3 regions of the Clostridium sp. FP1 genome follow, and region 2 is predicted to be linked to each of the others. Evidence: riboswitches for the same ligand, from Rfam matches in the RefSeq annotation. Region 2 holds a riboswitch; each other region holds the start of a gene.

Region 1 (6,497 bases), 3.5 Mb from region 2:
TGGCAAAGTAGCCCCTTTGTATAATTCTTGTATAACCTTCTTTGTTTCATCTGTTTGGTATGCCTTAACTAACTTTTTTAATGTTGCATTGTCTTTATCTTTAGTTTTTACAGCAATTATATTAAAGTAATTTTTTACACTTTCCTTTTTAACATCTTCAGTATAAATAGAATCTTTTAGTGGTGAATAGCCTGCATCTACTGCCACACCATTATTTATAGCAGCGATGTCTACATCCTGTATTGATCTTGGAATTTGAGTAGCAACAAGTTCAATTATCTTAAGGTTCTTTTTATTTTCTATAATGTCTTTTACTGTAGGAGTTATACCTACTCCATCCCTTAATTTAATTAATCCAGCTTCTTGAATTAATATAAGTGCCCTTCCGCCATTACTTGCATCATTTGGAATAGCAATTTTGGCTCCATCTTTAAGAGTTTTTATATCCACAACTGTTTTAGAATATATCCCCATAGGTGCTAAAACAGTATTCCCTATTGATGTAAGATCTAATTTATGCTCTGCTTTAAATTTATTAAAGTAACCTATTGTTTGAAATGCATTTGCATCAATTTCCCCATCACTTAATGCTTGATTAGGTCTTATATAGTCGCTAAAATTTACTAATTGAAGATCAATATCTTCTTTAGCTAATTTTACTTTTATCTTATCCCAAAGCACATGTTCATCTCCTGTGACACCCAATTTAATTACTTGTTTCTTGGTTGGTGTATTACTTGGTGTAGTACTTACCTCTTTTGAACTTCCACAGCCTACTAAAGCAGTTATTGTAATTAACGCCACTACTGTTAATACTGATATTTTTTTTATTATCATTTTAAATCCCCCTTTATTTTGAAGATAGTGTTAACACTATCTTTATTTTAATTTTAATGACTTAATTTTTTTAGTATAAATTCTCCAAAACTTTGTATTGAAGTTACCAATACAAGAAGAATTAATATTGTTGCCACCATTATATCTGTTTTAAAATATTGATAACCGTATCTGATGGCGAAATCACCTAAGCCCCCTCCACCAACAGTTCCGGCCACTGCAGAGAATCCAATCAAACTGACAGTAGTAATTGTAAGTGCATATACAATCCCAGGAAGCCCTTCTTTAAGTAAAACCCTATATATTATTTCAAAAGAACTTGATCCCATTGCCTGCGCCGCTTCTATAACTCCTTTGTCAATATCCAAAAGTGCTGATTCAATTTGTCTTGCCACAAATGGAATTGAACCAATAACTAGTGGGACTAAAGCCCCTTTCATCCCAATAGTAGTCCCCACCACAAGACGAGTAAAAGGTATTATTGCAGCAAGTAATATTACAAATGGTATTGCTCTGAATATATTTATACTTTTACCCACCACATTGTAAATTCTACTATTCTCTAAAATATTGTCTGGCCTTGTAACTACTAAAATGATTCCTAAAGGAATTCCTATAAGTGTAGAAATAAATCCTGAAATACTTACCATTCCAATAGTTTCCCATAATGCTTTTATCATATCAGGAAATAGTTCCACTACGTTTGGCAGGTAATTTACTAAAAACTGATGCATGCTCTATCACCTCTACATTTATATTATTTTCTTCTAAATATTTTATTGATTGGAGTATTCCCTCCTTAGCACCACTAAATTTTACAATCAAATTGCCAATAGGTATATGTTGAATAATTTCAATATTCCCAAACAAAATACTGGCATCTATTTTAAATTTTCTTGAAAGTTTAGAAATAAAGGCTTGACCCGTCTTTTGTCCCACAAATGATATTTTAGCTACGCTTTCCCCTTCTTCAAATTCTTCATCGCATAGGAAATCATATATCTTATCATAATTAAAAACAGTAGATATAAATTCTTTGGTTATTTCAGCTTTTGGATTCGTAAAAATATCAATTATCCCTCCACTTTCCACTATTTGTCCAGCTTCCATTACCACAACTTCGTGACAAATTTCTTTTACCACTTCCATTTGATGGGTAATGATTACTATGGTTAAACCTAGCTTTTCATTAATTTCCTTTAACAATTTTAAAATTGATGCTGTGGTCTGCGGATCTATTGCAGATGTTGCCTCGTCACACAATAAAACCTGTGGATCGTTTGCTAGTGCTCTGGCTATAGCAACCCTCTGTTTTTGTCCTCCACTTAATTGTGATGGATATGCTAAAATCTTATCACTAAGCCCAACTAATTCTAGCAGGCTTAAAACTTTCTGTTTTTTTTCTTCCTTGGTATAGCTATTTCCCTTAAGTGGGTATGCAAGATTTTGAAATACATTTCTACTGCTCATTAAGTTAAAATGTTGAAAGATCATACCAATTTTTTTTCTACTTTTTCTTACCTCTTTTTCAGGTAACTTAGTTAATTCTTTATTGTTAACTATAACCTGCCCACTAGTGGGCTTCTCCAATAAGTTTATACAGCGCACTAATGTGCTTTTTCCTGCTCCACTGTACCCTATTATTCCAAAAATTTTACCCTTTTCAACATGCAAATTAATTTCTTTTAATGCTTCAACTGTTCCCTGTTTATTTACATAAACTTTTCTTACTCCTTTAATCCAAATCATATTTTCCCTCCTTAAATTATCACCTTACCAACTGAAATCCCGCTAAAAATCTCAATAAAAAAATCCCCTTCTTTTCAAAAAGAAGAGGATAAATACATAAAAAAACCCATAGAAGGGTTGACTTTTAATAGTACCTTCACTCATCTTTCAGAACAGTGTTCTGATGGAATTAGCACCTTACATGCAAATAATAACATGTGGTTGCTGAAACTTCATCGGGCCAATCCCTCAGTTTCTCTCGATAAGAATAATTATTAAATTTTTATTTATGCAATTTTTGATTGCTTGAGATTCATTATACTTACTACTTTTATAAATGTCAACAATAAAATCGAAATATTTTTTACTGTTGACAATATTAAATAAAAGCCTTATTATAACTTTTAAACAACTTAATAACAAATTTCTTATCAAGAGAGGTGCAGGGACTGGCCCTTTGAAACCTCGGCAGCGGGTTCTTTTAGAATACTGTGCCAATTCCAGCAAAATGATTCTTTAAAGATAAGACGGCTATATTTAAACTATAAATTAACCCTCTTCTTTTCATAGAAGAGGTTTTTTTGTTTAAATTGAATTAACTACTTATTTCACAATCATTTTGCAATTGAAAATTCTATTTTTTAGTATACCCCAAAAAAATAATAGGAGGAGATTTTATGCAATTTACTTTAGGAAAAATCAACAAATTAAAAGTCGCAGTTTTATCAAACATTGAAGCCAACAAGAAAAATTACATAGAAATAAGTCACAAGATCCATGGAAAACCTGAAATAGGAAACCAAGAATTTTTTGCTTCTAGTATCCTTATTGAAACCTTAGAAAAACAGGGATTTACTATAGAAAAAGGAGTAGCTGGTCATGCAACTTCATTTATAGCGAGAAAGTGTTCCAAGGAAAAAAAAGGTGCAACTATTGGTTTTTTAGCAGAATATGATGCTCTTCCAAATCTTGGGCATGCTTGTGGTCATAATATTATTGGTACCACTAGTATTTCTGCTGCTATTGCTCTATCAAAAGTAATAGATGAGTTAGGTGGTCAAATAGTAGTTTTAGGTACTCCTGCCGAAGAAGGAGGCGAAAATGGAAGTGCAAAGACAAGCTTTGTACGCCATGGTTTACTTAAAGGCATAGATGCTTGTATAATTGCTCATCCTTCAAGCAGAACTTGTATTACAGGTGATTCACTATGTGTAGATCCATTAGACTTTGAATTTATAGGCAGACCCGCTCATGCAGCTGCTTGTGCTGAAAAAGGTATAAATGCACTAGATGGTGTTATACAATTATTTAATGGAATAAATGCCTTAAGACAGCATTTAACAAAAGATGCACGTATACACGGCATTATAACTCATGGAGGAGATGCTCCAAATATTGTTCCTGAATATGCTAAAGCAAGATTTTTCATTAGAGCTGCCACCCGAAAAAGTTGCGATGTAGTAACAAATAAAGTTAAAAATATAGCTAAGGGCGCCGCTCTTGCTACTGGCTGCTTGGTTAATATTATTGCTTTTCAAAACAAGGTAGATAATATGCTTAAAAATAGTGCCTTTGATGATATCTTTGTAGAAAACTTGAAATTTTTAGGATTTGATTTAGATATACAAAATGCATCTGGTATAGGCTCCTCAGATGTAGGAAATATAAGCCATATTGTTCCAACAATTCAGCCAACTATTAAAATTGGACCTGACACTTTAGTGGGTCATACTAGTGAATTTTGTGATGCAGCAATATCAAAACAGGGAGATGAGGCTTTGATTCTCGGTGCTAAAGCCATAGCACTTACCGGGCTTTCCCTGTTAGCTTATGAGGATAAGCTTAAAACTATAACAGATGAATTTCATAGAGCTTTAGCTGCTGAATAACCTTCCCTTACTTTTAATTTCCTTCCATATAATAAAACTATTTTAATTTCCATGTTGACACTGCTAATGTTCTAGTGTACTATTAACATATGTCACTAGAACATAGATGCACTTTCTCAAAGGAGATGGAATAATGGATACAACCTTTAATGACAAAACGCCTATATATCTACAAATTATGGACCTTATAAAAATGAACATCGTTACAGGAAAGTTAAAATCAAATGACAAATTACCTTCAGTACGGGAAATGGCAATAAATTTGAAGGTAAATCCAAATACACTTCAAAGATCCTATCAAGAGCTTGAAAGACTTGGAATTGTTTTTACACAAAGGGGCACCGGAACATTTGTTGGGGAGGAGAAAAATATGGTAGATAATTTAAAAAAAGAAATGGCAAAGGAAGTTATAGATTCCTTTATACTTAGAATGAAAAGCTTAGGCTTTACTACTAATGAAATAATTGAATCTATTTCAAATGAAACTACGGAGGTAAAACAGAATGACTAATATATTAAAATCTGAAGGAATATGTAAGTCCTACTTAAATAAAAAAGCCTTGCGAGGAGTAGACCTAGAAATAATGCCTGGAAAAATTGTAGGACTTCTTGGCCCTAATGGTAGCGGTAAAACTACCTTTTTAAAAATAGCAGCCGGCATTCTTCATGCGTCTAGCGGGGAAATACTAATAGATGGTCAAAAGCCTGGTGTTTATACAAAATCTATAGTTTCCTATTTGCCTGATAATGAATATCTTCTAAAATGGATGAAAATAAAAGATGCTGTGAGGTATTTCAAGGACTTTTATTCTGATTTTGATGAAAAAAAAGCAAAGGAAATGCTTCTATTTATGAAACTTGATGAAAATAGCAGTGTAAAAAGCCTATCAAAGGGAATGAAGGAAAAGTTGAAGCTTACCTTGGTACTTTCAAGAGCCGCAAAACTTTATATACTTGATGAACCACTTGGTGGCGTAGACCCTACCACTAGAGAACAAATATTAAATGCTATAGTTAATAATTTTAGTGAAAATAGTTCTATGCTAATTACTACACATCTTGTAAATGATATAGAACGAATTTTCGATGATGTAGCATTTATATCTGATGGAAAGGTAGTACTACAAGGTAATGCCGAAGAGTTAAGACTAGATAAGAAAAAGTCAATTGATGAATTGTACAGGGAGGTATTTCAATAATGTTTAAGCTTATAAAATATGAATTAAGATCAAATTTTTTAACCATACTTGGTAGTTGTATATCTGTTATAATTGCTAACTTATTTCTTATGACAAAGAGAGATACCTGGGACGTTGCAGTACCTGGATTCTCTGCGTGCATAATTATTGGTGCCATAATAGTAATTTTTATATCCTCATTAAAAATCATGAGCAAATATTTACATGGAGACGAAGGATACTTATTTTTTACACTTCCACAATCTGGTGTATCAATAATAGCCTCAAGGCTGATAACCGCTTTAATCCAAATATCTATTGTCCTTTTTGTATCCATTTTAATGTTTAATTTTACTGTACCAGACAAAACATTTTTTAATTTATTTAAAGATTTTAAGCTCAATCAAGTGTTCTTCTCTATGATTGTATATATATGGAGTGTTTTTTCTTCCTTAACTTTCATATATTTCTGCATGGTTATTGGCAAAGTAGCTTTAAAAGGTAAAAAATTAGGGAAAATAGGTTCTTTTATAATTTTCATAGTACTATCAATAGCACTAAGCTGGCTATCTACTAAAATTACCAGCATATTTCCTCAAACACTTAACTTCGGTGGTTCTTCAATAGCTAATAATTTTGGAGCATCTAATTCTGGTTTGTCTATTTCAGGTGGAAGATTAAATATTGCTAGTACCATATTTGATATAATTACTTTTATAGGATTCTTCATAAGCACTACCTATTTAATAGATAAAAAATTAGATCTATCATAAACTCGTAATAATTTAAAACTAATATCAGGAGGTTGAACATACAAATGAAAACTATAGTACAAATTAAGAATGTTACAAAAAAAATCGGTAAA
Region 2 (6,497 bases):
ACCAAAATAAAGTGCCATCCAAGCAGCAATTAGCAAGTTGTATAATTTCACTGTTTTATTTAAAATCAATTTAGAAATTAATAATCATTTTATAAATAAAATAATGGGAAATGGATTATCTTATTAATAATCCATTTCCCATTCTTATATCTACCTTATATTAATAATTTTCAGCTAATACCTCAAAATATGCTTTTGGATGTGCACAGGCTGGGCATATTTCTGGAGCACTTTTTCCCTCAAAAATATAACCACAGTTGATACATTTCCAATTAACTACTGTATCTTTATTGAATACTGAATTATTTTCTATATTGCTTAATAGTTGTCTATATCTTTCGTCATGATGCTTTTCAACCTCAATAATTTTTCTATAAACAAAAGCAACATCAGCAAATCCTTCTTCCTCAGCAACTCTTGCAAATTCTGGATAAAGTTCTGACCATTCTTCCTTTTCTCCATTTGCTGCCCATAATAAATTTGATTTAGTATCTGATAAGCCTACAGGATATGTAGCATTGATTTCTACCACTTCTCCATTTAAACTTGTGCTTAAAAATTTAAAAAATCTTTCAGCATGCTCTTTTTCATTTCCTGCTGTTTCTGTGAATATATTAGATATTTGTACATATCCCTCTTTTTTCGCTACAGACGCATAATAAGTATATCTATTCCTAGCTTGTGATTCACCTGCGAATGATTTCATTAGATTTTCAGCTGTTTTTGTACCTTTTAACATTTTCATAAAATGCCTCCTTCTTTCTCCGAAGAGAAAATAATTGTGTATACTAAAGTATTCTATAAATGATATAGCTTTCCTCTTTTAAGGCATCTTATTTTTAAAAAGTTGGAATTATATTTCCTTTATATTTATCTTCAATAAATTTTTTAACTTCTGGAGAATTTAAAGCCTTTGAAAGTGCCTGTATATAAGGTTTAGTTTTATCTTCACTTCTAACTGCAATCACATTTGCATAAGGAGAATCTTTTGATTCAATTGCTAGTGAATCCCTTGTTGGATTTAATTTAGCCTCTATAGCAAAATTTGAATTTATAACTGCTGCGTCCACATCTTTTAGTATCCTTGGAAGTTGAGGAGCATCTAGTTCAGTTATTTTAAGTTTTTTTAGATTTTCCGTAATATCAAGTTTTGAAATAAGTTCACCACTTTTTAATTTAATGAGTCCAGCATTTTCAAGTACTCTAAGTGCTCTCGCTCCATTCGTAGGATCACTTGGAATAGCTATTTCAGCCCCATCTTTTAAATCACTGAGTTTTTTATATTTACTAGAATACACGCCCATAGGTTCTAGATGAACCTTTACAGTATAGTCAAGTTTTAGATTTTTTTCTTTACTAAAAGATTGCAAATAAGGTATATGTTGAAAGAAATTAGCATCTAGTTGTCCTTCAGCTAGTGAAGTGTTTGGTGTTACATAGTCAGTAAATTCTACTATTTCAAGTGTATATCCTTCTTTCGCAAGGATTGGCGCTGCCACCTCTAATATCTCTTTATGAGGCACAGGCGTGGCACCTACTTTAATGATTTTTTTCTCGGGTGCTACCTTTGCAGGTGCAGCCACTTCTTTTTTTGCTCCACAACCACTTACTGTTAAGATCACAACTATTGTTAATAATACGCTTAATATTTTTTTCATTTTTAATTTTCCCCCTCGTATTTCTGTGGTGTAGATAACAATTATTAATTGTTATCCCCCTCGCATTTGTATAATTTAAGATTTATCTAATCATTTTTCTGTACAATAAATTTCCTAAGGCTTGAATAATTTGCACAACTACAATTAAAATAATAACAGTGTATATCATAATGTCTGTTTTAAATCTATAGTAGCCATATTTTACTGCTACATCTCCCAGGCCACCGCCACCAATTGTCCCAGCCATAGCGGAGTAACCTATAATATTTATTATTGTTAAAGTAACTCCAAGAACTATAGATGGCATTGCCTCTTTTACCATAACCCTAAATATAATTTGATAGGTTTTTGCACCAACAGATTTAGCCGCTTCAATGATTCCGTAATCAACCTCCAGTAGTGCAGATTCTATTATTCTTGCGGCAAAAGGAGCTGCTCCTAGAGTTAATGGAACTATAGCTGCATTAGTACCTATGGTTGTTCCAACAATAAGTTTGGTTAAAGGGAATATAGATATCATTAATATAATAAACGGAAAAGAACGAAGCATATTTACTACTAAGTTTAAGCTTTTATAAATTAGAACATTTGGTCTTAGCCCTTTAGGACTACTTATAATAAGTCCCACGGCTGTTATAAACCCCAAAATCACTGTAAAAATTGTAGACACCCCTACCATATATATTGTGTCTAAAAGTGCAGGTAGTAAAACATCTTTAAATAGCATTTATATCCCCCCCTCCTTATATTCATCTTTCTTCAATAAGTAATTAATAAGCTCCCATTCTATAGATTTTCCATCTAAATATTTTAATATTTTTTCCCTATTTTCATCACTTGCATTTATTATAAGACTTCCCATTACATTATCTCTGAATTTTTCAAGCCTGCCCCATACTATTGAAAAATCTATATTTAACTCCCTGGCTATGGAAGTTATTACGCAACTCTGGCTAATTTCTTTTGGAAAAAATATTTTAATATTATGCCCTGTACTAGGTAATAATTCTTCCTCTCCTATAAGTGTTTTCATTTCACTTGTTGGTCTAATAAATAATTCATCTGTAATACCGCTACTTTTAATCTCACCTCCTTCTAAAAGAATAAATTTATTACAAATCTCTTTTACCACCTCCATTTGATGTGTAACCACGATAATTGTTATATTAAATTTGTTATTGATATCTCTTAAAAGCTCCAATATAGATTTTGTAGTTTTAGGATCTAATGCAGAAGTAGCTTCATCACAAAGTAATATTTTTGGATTAAGTGCCAAGGCTCTTGCAATTCCAACTCGCTGCTTTTGTCCTCCGCTAAGTTCGCGTATATTGCTATTTACTTTATCATTAAGTCCAACTAATTCTATTAAGCTATCTACTCTTTCTTTAATAAAATTTTTGTCATTTCCCCATACTTCCAGTGGAAATGCAATATTTTCAAAAACATTTTTTCTGTTAATCAAATTGAAGCTTTGAAATATAATACCTACATCTTTTCTAAATTCCCTAAGCTCTTTTGAACTTAACTGCTTTACTTCTTTTCCCATTATATTAATGCTGCCTGTATCATAGGATTCAAGCCCATTAAAACATCTAAGTAAAGTGGATTTGCCAGCACCACTGTGACCAATAACTCCATAAATATCGCCTTTATCCACTGTAAAAGAAACACTATTTAATACTTTCTCCTTGGAAAAACTTTTACTTACGTCACAAACTTTAATCATAAAATCTCATCTCCTCTTCATAACTTATTACTTTTTTTATTGCAAGTATCGCTACTCGCAATTATTTTCCTAAAAAAAATAGAACCCAAGAATAAACTTGGGCTCTAATGCCAAACTTATTCTTATCTCGCAGCAATGCTGCAGGATTTAACACCATGTATCATATATGATACTGGTTGTCGGGTTTCATAGGGCCATTCCCTCCACCTCTCTTGATAAGACAATATTAAATTTTATTTTAAATTTATTTTAAAAACCAAAAACCTCTCCCATCAATATAAATGATGAAAGAGGTATAAAATTACAAGGTTACCTCTCTCATCTTCCGCTAAGTTCTAAGGAACTTAGCGCAGGAATTAGCACCTTTTCAGACGAATGATATCTGACGGTTGCCGAGGTGTCATAGGGCCAGTCCCTCTACCTCTCTTGATGAGAATTAATTGATTTATTAAATTAAAGTTATATTATCACCATTTCGAGGAAATGTAAAGGTATTTTTTTATTTTTTCTTATACTGACTTTCATAATCTCTCTGCATATTACTCTCAAATTTTTTAATGTATGTACTTCAAAACTCTTGAGGTGTAATTTTAAATCTGTTTAACGTATCTGAATAATACATTAGCACATCCCCTAGCTCCTCAATAAATCGCTCTCTTATCCTTGGATCATTCATAATTCCATCTTCCGTTTTCTTTTTTATTATTGCAATTGCTTCGCCAATTTCTTCAATCATATAAAGTATGGAAATCTTACCTTGCGCAGGTTCCATTGGACTCCAGGTATCTTTGTGTTTTTCCCATAACTTATGCGACATATCTAACATTTCTGATATTGATAAATCTTGAACAATATTTTCCATTATATTCTCTCCTTTTATAATAATTAAGTTTCACTATTATTGCGAGGTTGTTCCGATTGCAAAGTCCAAAAACCATTTTCTTCAGATGCTTTAATTAACTTTGTTAAAAGAACCTTCCCTATTCCTTGGCCTTTATATTTTTCAGCAATATAAATACTTACTTCCGCTACTCCCTTATAAACACATCAACTTGAGACTTTACTCAGAGCTACCACCCCAGCACATTGTCACCTAAGCGAGCAACTAATCTACATGAATTTATGTGACTATTATCCCAATTTTCGTAAATAGGTACTTCTGTCTGAAATGTTGCTATTCCTGTTTTAATACCTTGCAGATAAATATTTGCTACTTGCTCCCAATCTGATTGTATCATTACTTCAATTTTATATTCCATTTTCCCTCCCCTAGTAGGACCTATTTTTCTATATATCCTTTTACATTTTCAAATATATTTACTTTATTATTAGTGAACCTTATGTTTATATCATCATCTTCCACGCTACAATATTAATGCGAACTTCATTGGAATTTACGTAAACAAACTTTACAACATGCTATAATTATAGTTAATATAGGTACTAAGCAATTTGAATCGCAGCATAGATTAGCTAAATATCAAAAATTGTAAGAAGAAAAAAATAGGAAATTAAAAGAATAATTTGGGATGAGGTTAAATATGATTTATAAACGCAATAGGTTATTTTATGGATTTATGATAATAATTGTAATTATTTTAGGATTATGCTCAAGAAAGATGGCTACTGTCATACCAGATTTTTTGAATACATATTTGGGTGATGCTCTGTGGGCATTAATGATTTTTCTTGCTTTTGGTTTTATTTTTAAGGATATGAAAACAAAGTTAGTTGCATTGATGGGAATATCATTTTGCTATATTATTGAATTAAGCCAATTGTATCATGCTATTTGGATAGATAATATGAGAAAAACAACTTTGGGTGGATTGGTATTAGGATATGTATTTTTATATACTGACTTATTAGCCTATGCTATTGGCATTGGATTAGGTATAATTATTGATTACTACATTGCATTGTATAAATCTAGAATTGACAAAGCATAGCCACCCCATTTTTTTACAGCCGCCATATCCAACTATATCATTATTTTCATTAAATACACCCACCGTAAAACTTTCTAGGCTTCCCTTAATGCCTTAACCTTAAACTAATGGAATCCTAAAATGGATTCCATTAAAATTCTTTATATTATTCACACTAATCATGTTCTAATCTAAATGTGAAATATCCGCCTCTAAAATAATTTCAATTTTCTTATCTTCCACTTCGAGTACTGTTAAACATGTATCATACATAAAGGGTTTACTCCAAAAATCCTCAATAGAATAATTCTTGATTATTGAATAGATTGCCTTTATTACAGCTGTATGGGTTACTATTAAAATATTTTCACCAGTGGTATTATTTATAATATCATATAATGCCTTTTTTACCCTGTGAATCAATTCATGGAAGCTTTCTCCCTCTATAGGTTCATACAATTGAGGCTTGTTCCAGAAATTAAACTGCTGGGTAGGATATAGCTCTTTTACTTTTTCATGGTCCATACCTTCCCATATACCAAATCCCATTTCTTTTAAATCTTCAATTTTAATTATCTCAGTATTTTTATTTCCTCGAATGTATTTTGCTGTGTCAAAAGCTCTCCCCAGTGGACTGCAATAAATATAATCAAAATCTATAGCCTGCAAACTCTCACCTAGCTTTTTAGCGTTATCAACACCTATTTCAGTTAAATTTGAATCTTGCCAGCCCTGCATCCTACCTTCTTTATTCCACTCCGTTGCTCCATGTCTTGTTATATATATTTTCAATTTTCACCCATCCCCTGACTATAATAAAATAATATATAATATCAAATAATTATTATATATTGCTACTGTTTAAAAGACATTTGGCACTCTTTAGAAACATTAAATCTCTACTCTGAATGAATTTTCCAAGATAATTATCTGGTGTATCATTTTCAAGAATAGATATAGCTTCATCTAAGGTCACCCATTTTAGTTGAAAACCACTATTTCTTTCGACCTCTGTAAATGATGGCTCTTTAATATCACCTTTTACCTCAGAATAATAGCAATATGATATTTGTAATAATTCATGCTTATCTCTATATTCTATGATTGTACCAATTTCACCCAAAACATCAATATTAACTCCAGCTTCTTCCATTACTTCACGATTTAAAGCAGTTTTAATGTCCT
Region 3 (6,497 bases), 4.4 Mb from region 2:
AGGAACAAGCAAATGCAGGAGACGTTCTGAAAGAACAAGAAAAACAATATCAAGACGCTCTTCAAGTAAAAAAAGAAAATTTGGCTAAGACTGAGGGGCTTAAACCAGTACCTAATATTAAAAAGGTTACAACTGGAAATTTAACTGCACCAGTTTCTAAATCAGTTAATGCTATATTTGAAAAACCTGTAGCTATTGGACTCTTAGCAAGAGCATATTCAAAAGATATTGATCCAGTTGTGTGGAAGACCGATGGAAGCTATAGAACTAACTTAGGTATTGATATTAAGGCAAATATAGGTGAGCCAGTAATAGCTGTTATGGACGGAATAGTTAAAGAAGTTGGAACTGACTTAGCTAAGCAAAAGGGTAAGATGGTTATAATAGATCATGGAAATGGCTTTATTACTAAATATTCCAATTTGGAAGAGAAAATATTAGTAAAGATAAATGATAAAGTCAGCAAAAAACAGAAAATTGGTTCTGTAGGAAACACTAGTTTAAACTCATATAAAGAAGACTATGGATCACATCTACATTTTGAAGTTTTGCAAAGTAGTAAGAACATTGATCCTGCTAGATATGTAAAATATGAGAAATATCAACCGGTAGTAATAAAACAATAACCAATAGCCATATCAATTAGTCATTTTTCCGAAATATATGGCAAAATGACTAATTGGAATGGAATTTAAAATGGAGTTAATGCATATTTATAAATAGAGAAGGGTCAAGGAGGTAACACTTTGAAAGACTATATTGAAGATCGAGTACTAGAAGTTGCTAAGTATATTATTGAGTCAAAAGCTACAATAAGAAGAACTGCCAAAGTGTTTGGAGTTAGCAAAAGTACTATACACAAGGATATGACGGAAAGATTGCCTACAATAAATCCTCAAATTGCCAGCGAAGCAAAAATAATTTTGGACTTAAATAAATCTGAAAGGCATATTAGGGGAGGAAGAGCAACAAGACTTAAATATAAGGCAGTAGAAGGATAAAAACATTTCAAGCAAAAACAAAAAAATATTAAAGCTAAAAAAAGAGGGTTTTTTTATGGCTTTATAGAATAGAGTTTAGTATAATTTAAATAATGAATATACTAAAGAGCAGGAGTGAGTTTTGAGATGTTTTTTTTTAGAATGGGTACAGACATGGGAATAGATTTAGGTACAGCAACAGTGCTTGTATATATCAAGGGAAAGGGTGTTATCTTAAAAGAGCCATCTGTTGTTGCCATAGATAGAAATAACAATAAGGTATTGGCAGTAGGAGAAGAAGCGAGGCAGATGATAGGAAGGACACCAGGCAATATTGTGGCCATACGTCCTATGAGGGATGGCGTTATTTCAGATTATGATATAACAGAAAAAATGTTGAAGCATTTTATTAGTAAGGCTTGTGGCAAAAGAAAGCTATCAGCTCCAAGAGTTGTCATATGCGTTCCTTGCGAGGCAACTGAGGTAGAACGAAGAGCGGTACAAGATGCAGCTAGAAATGCTGGAGCTAAGAAGGTTTATCTTATAGAGGAGCCACTAGCGGCTGCAATCGGAGCAGGACTTGATATTACTCGCGCAAGTGGTAATATGGTTATTGATATTGGTGGAGGGACTACAGATGTTGCAGTTATTTCTTTAGGCGGCATGGTTGTACATGAATCAATTAAAGTAGCTGGAGATAAGTTTGATGACGATATTATAAAGTATATAAGGCGAAAGCATAAGCTAATGATTGGTGAGAGAACTGCAGAAAATTTAAAAATCAATATAGGCTGTGCTTATAAACAAGATGAAGAGACTACAATGGAAATAAGAGGAAGGGATTTAATTACAGGACTTCCTAAAAACTTACAAGTAACCTCGGAAGAAATGCGAGAAGCTTTAAAAGAGGCTGTGAATTCAATAGCAGAATGCACGCATTCAGTGTTAGAAAAAACGCCACCAGAGCTTTCAGCCGATATAGCTGACAAGGGTATAGTTATGACTGGTGGAGGTTCACTGTTAAAAGGACTAGATAAACTTATACAAGAGATCACTAAGGTCCCAGTATACCTTGCTGAGGATCCCGTTTCATGCGTAGCGCTGGGAACAGGTAAAGTATTGGATTATATGGATAACCTAGATAGTTCATTTAATGGTGGAGAAAAATATTTAGCAGACTAAAAAGTGTAAACAAGCTATATGAATAAGCAATACAATTAAACTAATAATTGTATTGCTTATTTTTTTGGTATATAATGCACTTTTAATTTAAAACTCTGGGTAATTATTAAATTGGATTTGAATTTTTATCTTCATTATTAAGTGAATATAAATAATATGAATGCAAAAGTGAACGGCTCAAAACAGAAGCAATTTCCATTACTAAACTAAGTCTTATGTTTCTATTAGTGAATAATTCACTATCATCACTTGAATCTACTATACCTATTAATGAAACATTACCTACTTTAGGAAGTGTTTTCCCTACACCTTTACCAGGATGAATTGGATAATTTCTAGCTTGGATTTCACCGATATTCGATATGTCTCCTAAACATGCATCTACACCTATTATAGTGCAATTTGGGTGCAGTGCATTTATTTTAGATAATTTACTATCGATGTTTAAGGCGTGGATTGGGTTATCTATAGTGCCATATACAGGTAGTGGGAAGGAGCTATCTTTTAAAAATGTACCCACGAGTGGGCCGAGACAATCACCTATACATCTATCAGTACCTATGCAAACAACTAAAGTGTTTTGGTCAATATAGTCTTTTAGAAAGTTAGAAATTGTATAGTATGCTAAAGGGTCTTTATAATGGGTTTTAGCTTTACTCAAGAAATATACCTCCTTGTATTGCGCTGTGAATAAATTATTTTCCTACCAATAATTTATATGAAAAAATTTTGTGTATTATTATGAAAAAAGAATAAAAAAGCGATAAATTGGAAAATAATCTATATATATTAATTATTTGAGGTGGTATTAACATGAAGAAAAAAAATTTATTCTTTGTTATTATATTTTCTACTGTTGTAAGCGTATTTAATATGGTGTATTACAGTAGCGTTGTAATTAAGGCAAAGTATTATGAAGAAAACAACCTAAGAAAACAGGTAGTAGCTGAATGTAAAAAGGTTTATATCTGCCCCAAAAATATAAACAATAACCAGGGTAAAGTGGTGAAAGAAGCTGAGGAAGAATATTCTAATGTAAAAAAAAAATTAGGAAAAGAGGATTTGGCTAAGAAGGAATTAAGCGATGAAGAAAAAGGTAGTGATAATTTGAGTATAAATTCACTAAGTCAAGATATCGAAAAAAAATCGGATGAAAATATGCTCAATGACGTATATTCACTTGGGAAAGAGGATAGTCTAGAAGAATTAAATTATAATATTAAGAAGCAGGCACAATCAGTATTTAAAGTGTCAACAGGCAAAATACAAGAAAATTTAACAACTTCTGATAAGATAAAATTACTATATGTAAGCCTTCAGCTAGGCAAAGAGAATTATAAAAAAATGGAAGAATATTTATATGCAGTGGATGCCGAGGAAGGAGTTCTTAAAGCCCTTAAGTTATTAAAAGACGATTTATCAAAAAAAGAATATGGAAAAGTGAGAAAAATAGCTGGAAAGTTTATAGATATGGATGCGGCAGAAAGACTAAAATAAATTATATTGTAGTAATTGGTATAAGAAAGAGTTATCTTTTTTTATTGCGAATAATAAGTTGTATTAATGCTTAAAATAGAGTAAATATGCGAATGTTATAGCAATGTAGAGAAGGAATCGCTATTTCGAAGAAAATGAGCTTGAAATTAAATGATTATAGTTATATAATAATTCTTGTCGACAGGGTAAAGATACAAAAACAAAATATGCTGGCATGGCTCAACGGTAGAGCAGCTGACTTGTAATCAGCAGGTTGTAGGTTCAATTCCTATTGCCAGCTCCAAAAGTGGAGGAGTTCCCGAGTGGCCAAAGGGGGCAGACTGTAAATCTGTTACGTAATGTTTCGATGGTTCGAATCCGTCCTCCTCCACCATTTTCATTAGCTTTATAATAAATTATGGGAGCATAGCTCAGCTGGGAGAGCATCTGCCTTACAAGCAGAGGGTCACAGGTTCGAACCCTGTTGTTCCCACCATAATAATCTTTTTAAAAATAAAATGTATGCTGGCATGGCTCAACGGTAGAGCAGCTGACTTGTAATCAGCAGGTTGTAGGTTCAATTCCTATTGCCAGCTCCATATATGGAGGAGTTCCCGAGTGGCCAAAGGGGGCAGACTGTAAATCTGTTACGTAATGTTTCGATGGTTCGAATCCGTCCTCCTCCACCAAAAGACATCTGTAGATGTCTTTTTTTATTTATTTAATTTTAAAGTAAATAGGAATTGTTGACACTGAAAAGCTTATATGGTATTATAATTAAAACTTAATATTGATAACTCTTATCAAGAGAGGTGGAGGGAAAAAGGCCCTATGAAACCCGGCAACCGGTCAATGTACCATGGTGCCAATTCCTGTAGATTTATTCTGCGAGATAAGAAGGATGGTTAAAACACCTCTTCTTATAATTAGAAGGGGTTTTATTTTTTTAAAAACAAAATTTTTCCGTATTAGAAAGGAGAATTATAATGAAAAGACTATTTACATCAGAATCAGTTACAGAAGGACATCCAGATAAAATTTGTGACCAAATCTCAGATGCTATACTTGATGCTATTTTAGAGCAAGATCCTTATGCTAGAGTTGCTTGTGAAACCGCAGTTACTACAGGGATGGTTTTAGTTATGGGGGAGATAACAACTAGTTGTTATGTAGATGTTCCTAAGGTTGTTAGAAATACTATTGAAGGTATAGGATATACTAGAGCAAAATATGGATTTGATGCTAGTACTTGTGCGGTTCTAACATCTATTGGAGAACAGTCAGCAGATATAGCTTTGGGAGTTAACGAAGGATTAGAGTCTAAGAAAGGCACTCAGGATAAGATAGACTCCACAGGCGCTGGAGATCAAGGTATGATGTTTGGATTTGCAACTAATGAAACGCCGGAATACATGCCACTTCCAATTGCTATGGCTCATAGACTGGCAAGAAGATTAAGTGAAGTAAGAAAGAATGGTAAGCTTAACTATCTAAGACCAGACGGAAAGACTCAAGTTACTGTAGAGTATGAAGATAATAAGCCAGTAAGAATAGATACTATTGTTATTTCAACTCAACATGGAGAAGAGGCAACTCATGATCAAATTGAAAGTGATTTAATAGAACAAGTAATAAAGCCTATAGTTCCAAGTGAATTATTAGACGAAAACACTAAGTATTATATAAATCCTACAGGTAGATTTGTAATTGGAGGACCGCAAGGAGACTCTGGTTTAACAGGAAGAAAAATAATAGTAGATACTTATGGCGGATACGCAAGACATGGCGGCGGCGCATTCTCTGGTAAAGACCCAACAAAGGTTGATAGATCTGCTGCATATGCTGCAAGATGGGTTGCTAAAAACTTAGTAGCAGCAGGAGTTTCAGATAAATTAGAGATTCAGTTAGCTTATGCTATAGGTGTAGCTAAACCCGTATCTATAGAAGTTGAAACTTTTGGAACTGGAAAAATTGAAGACGATAAAATTGTTGAAATAATCGGAAAAGTATTCGATTTAAGACCAGCTGTTATTATAAGAGAATTAGACCTTAGAAAACCTATTTATAAACAGACAGCAGCTTATGGACATTTTGGAAGAAATGATTTGGACCTTTCCTGGGAAAGACTAAATAAGGTTGAACAAATAAAAAAATATTTATAAAATGAAATAGAAAATATTTATAATAAAAGAGGGATAACAATTATTAATTGTTATCCCTCTTTTTCCTAAGTAATAAAAAAGTTTATTTTAAGGCAATTGGGATAATTATAAAGATATTAAATTTTATTTTATTATGTGGATTATTAAATGGTATTTTGATAAAACTTAAGATAGGGGTATACTGAAGGTGAAAAACGTAAAGTACATATGATATAATAACAACGATACTTATATTAATAGTATTGCTACTATATAAATTTATAAATAGGGGAGATTTTATGCCAGAAATACAAGGAATCATAGAAGATATAGTATTTCACAATGAAGAAAATGGGTATATTATTGCTCATTTGCATGCTATAAAGCAGCAAATAACTGTTGTAGGAATTGTACCCTACATAAGTGAAGGTCAAAATTTAAAATTAACGGGAGAATGGGTTAATCATCCTCAATTTGGAAAGCAATTTAGAATAGTTTCCTGTGAGGAAATAATACCTAGTTCTATTGCAGGTATAGAAAAATATTTAGCTTCAGGAGTTATTCAAGGAATTGGACCAGTAACTGCTAAAAAAATTGTAAAGCACTTTGGAGAAAATACCATGAATATACTAGATAATGAAATCCAAAGGCTAAGGGAAATTGATGGTGTAGGAGAAAAAAAGATTAAATTAATTTTGGAATCTTATTCTAAGCAACG

The links. Region 2 has a riboswitch for S-adenosylmethionine ahead of G9F70_RS22345 (methionine ABC transporter ATP-binding protein). Riboswitches for the same ligand answer to the same signal wherever they lie in the genome.
Region 1: linked by a shared signal. The riboswitch ahead of G9F70_RS06170 (methionine ABC transporter ATP-binding protein) and the one ahead of G9F70_RS22345 (methionine ABC transporter ATP-binding protein) in region 2 are both predicted to bind S-adenosylmethionine.
Region 3: linked by a shared signal. The riboswitch ahead of metK (methionine adenosyltransferase) and the one ahead of G9F70_RS22345 (methionine ABC transporter ATP-binding protein) in region 2 are both predicted to bind S-adenosylmethionine.

The regions. Positions count from the first base shown of each region.
Region 1 covers NZ_JAAMNJ020000001.1:1,263,698-1,270,194, reverse strand. Annotated here, with positions in the region: gene G9F70_RS06180 (MetQ/NlpA family ABC transporter substrate-binding protein) at 1-837, opposite strand, end outside; gene G9F70_RS06175 (methionine ABC transporter permease) at 891-1,571, opposite strand; gene G9F70_RS06170 (methionine ABC transporter ATP-binding protein) at 1,519-2,586, opposite strand; SAM riboswitch class I at 2,724-2,834, opposite strand; SAM riboswitch class I at 2,991-3,094, shown strand; gene G9F70_RS06165 (M20 family metallopeptidase) at 3,243-4,454, shown strand; gene G9F70_RS06160 (GntR family transcriptional regulator) at 4,588-4,965, shown strand; gene G9F70_RS06155 (ABC transporter ATP-binding protein) at 4,958-5,653, shown strand; gene G9F70_RS06150 (hypothetical protein) at 5,653-6,405, shown strand; gene G9F70_RS06145 (ABC transporter ATP-binding protein) at 6,450-6,497, shown strand, end outside.
Region 2 covers NZ_JAAMNJ020000001.1:4,730,132-4,736,628, forward strand. Annotated here, with positions in the region: gene G9F70_RS22325 (DUF1003 domain-containing protein) at 1-10, shown strand, start outside; gene rbr (rubrerythrin) at 161-745, opposite strand; gene G9F70_RS22335 (MetQ/NlpA family ABC transporter substrate-binding protein) at 840-1,658, opposite strand; gene G9F70_RS22340 (methionine ABC transporter permease) at 1,741-2,385, opposite strand; gene G9F70_RS22345 (methionine ABC transporter ATP-binding protein) at 2,386-3,384, opposite strand; SAM riboswitch class I at 3,504-3,606, opposite strand; SAM riboswitch class I at 3,700-3,820, opposite strand; gene G9F70_RS22350 (MazG nucleotide pyrophosphohydrolase domain-containing protein) at 3,953-4,246, opposite strand; partial or broken gene G9F70_RS22355 (N-acetyltransferase family protein) at 4,279-4,643, opposite strand; gene G9F70_RS22360 (DUF2809 domain-containing protein) at 4,926-5,333, shown strand; gene G9F70_RS22365 (histidine phosphatase family protein) at 5,499-6,104, opposite strand; gene G9F70_RS22370 (NUDIX domain-containing protein) at 6,157-6,497, opposite strand, start outside.
Region 3 covers NZ_JAAMNJ020000001.1:368,444-374,940, forward strand. Annotated here, with positions in the region: gene G9F70_RS01745 (M23 family metallopeptidase) at 1-626, shown strand, start outside; gene spoIIID (sporulation transcriptional regulator SpoIIID) at 747-1,001, shown strand; gene G9F70_RS01755 (rod shape-determining protein) at 1,128-2,162, shown strand; gene yyaC (spore protease YyaC) at 2,269-2,823, opposite strand; gene G9F70_RS01765 (hypothetical protein) at 2,976-3,659, shown strand; tRNA gene G9F70_RS01770 (tRNA-Thr) at 3,868-3,942, shown strand; tRNA gene G9F70_RS01775 (tRNA-Tyr) at 3,948-4,032, shown strand; tRNA gene G9F70_RS01780 (tRNA-Val) at 4,059-4,134, shown strand; tRNA gene G9F70_RS01785 (tRNA-Thr) at 4,163-4,237, shown strand; tRNA gene G9F70_RS01790 (tRNA-Tyr) at 4,243-4,327, shown strand; SAM riboswitch class I at 4,436-4,537, shown strand; gene metK (methionine adenosyltransferase) at 4,625-5,800, shown strand; gene G9F70_RS01800 (ATP-dependent RecD-like DNA helicase) at 6,079-6,497, shown strand, end outside.